Regions from separate parts of the Streptomyces sp. NPDC004111 genome, predicted to be linked through region 1. Evidence: riboswitches for the same ligand, from Rfam matches in the RefSeq annotation. Region 1 holds a riboswitch; the other holds the start of a gene.
The links. Region 1 has a riboswitch for S-adenosylmethionine ahead of ACFYVL_RS23350 (aminotransferase class V-fold PLP-dependent enzyme). Riboswitches for the same ligand answer to the same signal wherever they lie in the genome.
Positions count from the first base shown of each region.

Region 2: another riboswitch for S-adenosylmethionine. It lies ahead of thrC (threonine synthase); the one in region 1 lies ahead of ACFYVL_RS23350 (aminotransferase class V-fold PLP-dependent enzyme).

Region 1 covers NZ_JBIAMU010000012.1:62,820-65,013, forward strand. Annotated here, with positions in the region: gene trpD (anthranilate phosphoribosyltransferase) at 1-726, shown strand, start outside; SAM riboswitch class IV at 823-940, shown strand; gene ACFYVL_RS23350 (aminotransferase class V-fold PLP-dependent enzyme) at 1,174-2,194, shown strand, end outside.
Region 2 covers NZ_JBIAMU010000004.1:86,426-88,619, forward strand. Annotated here, with positions in the region: gene ACFYVL_RS10130 (glucosyl-3-phosphoglycerate synthase) at 1-775, opposite strand, end outside; SAM riboswitch class I at 940-1,067, shown strand; gene thrC (threonine synthase) at 1,083-2,194, shown strand, end outside.

The DNA of each region.
Region 1 (2,194 bases):
GCGGGCACCGGCGCCAAGGTCGTCAAGCACGGCAACCGGGCCGCGTCCTCCGCGAGCGGCTCCTCGGACGTCCTGGAGAAGCTCGGCGTCAATCTGGACCTGACGCCGCGGCGGGTGGCGGAGGTCGCCGAGGAGGCGGGCATCACCTTCTGCTTCGCGGTGAAGTTCCACCCGGCGCTGCGGTACGCCGCCAAGGCCCGCAAGGAGCTCGGCGCGCAGACCACCTTCAACATCCTGGGCCCGCTCACCAACCCGGCCCAGGTGCGCGCGCAGGCCGTCGGGGTCGCCGACGCGCGGATGGCGCCGATCGTGGCCGGCGTGCTGGCCGAGCGGGGGAACTCCGCGCTGGTCTTCCGCGGCGACGACGGTCTCGACGAGCTGACCACCACCGCGACCTCACGGGTGTGGATCGTGCGCGGGGGCACCGTGCGCGAGGAGGCCTTCGACCCGCGGGACGTGGGCCTGGACATCGTCCCCGTCGAGGCGCTGCGGGGCGCCGACGCCTCGTACAACGCGGAGGTGGCCCGCAGGCTGCTGGCCGGTGAGGAGGGGCCCGTGCGCGACGCCGTCCTGCTCAACACGGCAGCCGCCCTCGTCGCCCTCAATCCCGGTGGAGGATCGTTGAACGAGGAGATCGCCGCCGGGATCGAACGGGCCCGCGAGTCCCTCGACTCCGGGAGCGCGCTCAAGGCGCTGGAGCGCTGGGTGGCGGCCAGCAACTCCTGAAACCCCTTCGACGTGTGACGCAGAGCGCAGTCCGGATGTCTCGATACGCGGACTGCGCTCTTGCGCGTCGTTGATCGTGTGGCAAGATGCTGCACAGGTCATGAGTGACAGCGACTACGGCCCCGGCCCGCTGTCCGGCAACCCTCCGTCCGTGGCGGGGTGCCCCGGGTGAAGACCAGGTCGTAGGCAGCGAGGTCTACGGCAAGCGCGGACCCCTGCGCACTCCTGTCGGAGTGGCGCGCCCCTGGGGTCCTGGTCCTCAAGGGAGCAGTCTCGTGAGCAAGCGAATGCGATAGGGCCGCTCGGCCCCGTTCCACCTTCACCTCCGCACCGGACCCGTGTGTCCGGAGCGTCGAGGCAACTCCCGTACCCGGCAAGGCATCTGAGCTTTCGTCAGCATTGGTACGGGCACCACTGAAGCCATTCCGCCTCACCAGGAGTTTCGTCATGCCCGCATCGCCCGTCGCCACCACCGCCACTGCCGCCACCGCCTCCTCCGCCGCGCCGGCCCCCGCCCCGGCCGCCGTTTCCGGTGAGTCCGCCGACCCCTGCTGCGCGGCGCCGCTGCCCGTCCTCGGGCGGGACGTGGCCGTGCCGCTGGTGACCGGTGGCGAGGTCACCTACGCGGCCCTCGACTACGCGGCCAGCGCCCCGGCGCTCCAGCGGGTGTGGGACGACGTGGCGGCGTACGCCCCGTACTACGGCAGCGTGCACCGCGGCGCCGGGTACCTCTCGCAGCTCTCCACGGACCTGTTCGAGAACAGCCGCACCACCGTCCACGAGTTCCTGGACTGCCGGGACGACGACCAGGTCGTCTTCACCCGCTCCACCACCGACTCGCTGAACCTGCTCTCGGCCGTACTGCCCGCCGGCTGCCAGGTGTTCGTCTTCGAGACCGAGCACCACGCCTCGCTGCTGCCCTGGCAGGACGCCGACGTCCACTACCTCAACGCGCCGCGCACCCCCGCCCAGGCCGTCGCGATCCTGGAGCGCGCCCTCGCCGACCGCGATCCTTCCTCAAGCTCTCGGCTTCGTTCGAGCACGGGAGGCCCCACCGGTCCGGCCCTCGTCTGCGTGACCGGTGCCTCCAACGTCACCGGGGAGATCTGGCCGGTGAAGGAGCTGGCCGCCGTCGCGCACGCCCACGGGGCGCGGATCGTCCTCGACGCCGCCCAGCTGGCCCCCCACCACCCCGTCTCCGTCAAGGAGCTGGACGTGGACTGGGTCGCCTTCTCGGGCCACAAGCTGTACGCGCCCTTCGGCTCCGGCGTGCTCGCCGGACGCGCCGACTGGCTCCAGGAAGCCGAGCCGTACCTGGCCGGCGGCGGCGCCTCCAAGAAGGTCGCCCGGCGCACCGACGGCGGGGTGGACGTCGAGTGGCACACCACCGCCGCCCGCCACGAGGCCGGATCGCCCAACGTCATCGGCGTCTACTCCATCGCCTCCGCCTGCCGGGCGCTCACCGAGG
Region 2 (2,194 bases), on a different contig from region 1:
GCTTGCGCACCCCCACGTCGACCTGGGCCAGCGCGTCCAGGCCCACCGTGTGCAGCGAGTCCACCAGCAGGCCCAGCTCGACCCCGTACCCCACCGGGAACGGCAGCCGCTCCAGGAGGCTGCGGCGGGCCGCGTACTCACCGCCCAGCGGCTGTACGAATCCGGCCAGCTGCGGCCAGTGCAGATTGAGCAGCGGGCGCGCCATCAGCTCGGTGACCCGGCCGCCCTGCCCCGCGGTCCGCCCGGCGGCGGGCCCGTCGAACTCGGAGCCGAGCGGACGGTCGTACGTCGCCTTCACGAACTGCACCTCGGGCTCGGTCAGCAGCGGCCCGACGATCCCGGACACGAACGTGGAGCTGAAGTCCCGCAGGTCCGCGTCCACGAAACAGACCACGTCACCCCGTGTGACCAGCAGCGACCGCCACAGCACCTCGCCCTTGCCGCGCACCGCCGGGATGCGGGGCAGGATGTCGTCCCGGTGCACCACCCGGGCCCCGGCCCCGGCCGCCGCCTTCGCGGTGCCGTCGGTGGAGCCCGAGTCGATCACCACCAGCTCGTCCACCAGCGGCACGCCCCCGCCGCCCGCCTCCGGGCCCATCAGCTCCGCGCGGACGGTGGTCACGATCCGGCCGACCGTCGCCTCCTCGTCGAGCGCGGGCAGGACGACGCTGACGGTGGTGCCCCGGGCCGCTTTCGCGGCGAGCAGCAGGTCCAGCGGGCGGTCGGCGGCGGCCCAGGACCGCGCGCCCAGCCAGCGCTCCACCTCTTCCAGCACGCCTGTCACTCCCGACTCTGTGATCCATCTCGCGGTCCGGACGTCTTCCTCAGGCGTCCGGGGGTTCGGTTACAGTCTTGAACAACGCGGACGACCGTCGCATGTCGGGGTCGATGCCGCGTACAAACACCCGGGACCGCTCGCGCGGAGCCCCGGAGTCATAGCGCTCATCCAGAGGGACTGAGGGAAACGGCCCGTTGAAGTCCCGGCAACCCCCCTGCCGACCGCGAGGTCAGGTGGGGAAGGTGCCAATTCCGTCTCGTGGCGAAAGCCGTCACGGGGAAGATGAGGAAAGGACCTCGCCATCATGGCTGTGCAGACCACTGAAGCCGCCACCTCCGCCGTAGACCTCGGCCCCGCCGCCGCCCTGTCGTGCCGCGAGTGCGGCGAGCGCTTCGAGCTCGGCCCGATCTTCGCCTGCCAGCTCTGTTTCGGCCCCCTCGAAGTGGCGTACGACCTGCCCGCCGGTGACCCGGAGGAGCTCCGCAAGCGCATCGAGGCCGGCCCGGACAACATCTGGCGCTACGCCCCGCTGCTCCCCGTCCCGGCGGACGTCGCCGAGCACCCCAGCCTGAACCCCGGCTTCACGAAGCTGGTCAAGGCCGACAACCTGGCCCGTGAACTGGGTGTCACCGGCGGCCTGTTCGTCAAGGACGACTCCGGCAACCCGACGCACTCCTTCAAGGACCGCGTCGTCGCCATCGCCGTCGAGGCCGCCCGCGCCTTCGGCTTCACCACCCTCTCCTGCTCCTCCACCGGCAACCTGGCCGGAGCGGTCGGCGCCGCCGCCGCGCGGGCCGGCTTCCGCTCCTGCGTGTTCATCCCGCACGACCTGGAGCAGGGCAAGGTCGTCATGGCCGCCGTGTACGGGGGCGAGCTGGTCGGCATCGAGGGCAACTACGACGACGTGAACCGCTTCTGCTCCGAGCTGATCGGCGACCCGCTCGGCGAGGGCTGGGGCTTCGTCAACGTCAACCTGCGCCCGTACTACGGCGAGGGCTCCAAGACCCTCGCGTACGAGATCTGCGAGCAGCTCGGCTGGCGGCTGCCGGACCAGATCGTCGTCCCGATCGCCTCGGGCTCGCAGCTCACCAAGATCGACAAGGGGCTCCAGGAGCTGATCAAGCTCGGGCTCGTCGAGGACAGGCCGTACAAGATCTTCGGCGCCCAGGCGGAGGGCTGCTCGCCGGTCTCCACCGCCTTCAAGGCCGGTCACGACGTGGTCCGCCCGCAGAAGCCGAACACCATCGCCAAGTCCCTGGCGATCGGCAACCCGGCCGACGGCCCGTACGTCCTGGACATCGCCCGGCGCACCGGCGGCGCGGTCGAGGACGTGAACGACGAGCAGGTCGTCGACGCGATCAAGCTGCTGGCCCGCACCGAGGGCATCTTCGCGGAGACCGCGGGCGGCGTGACCGT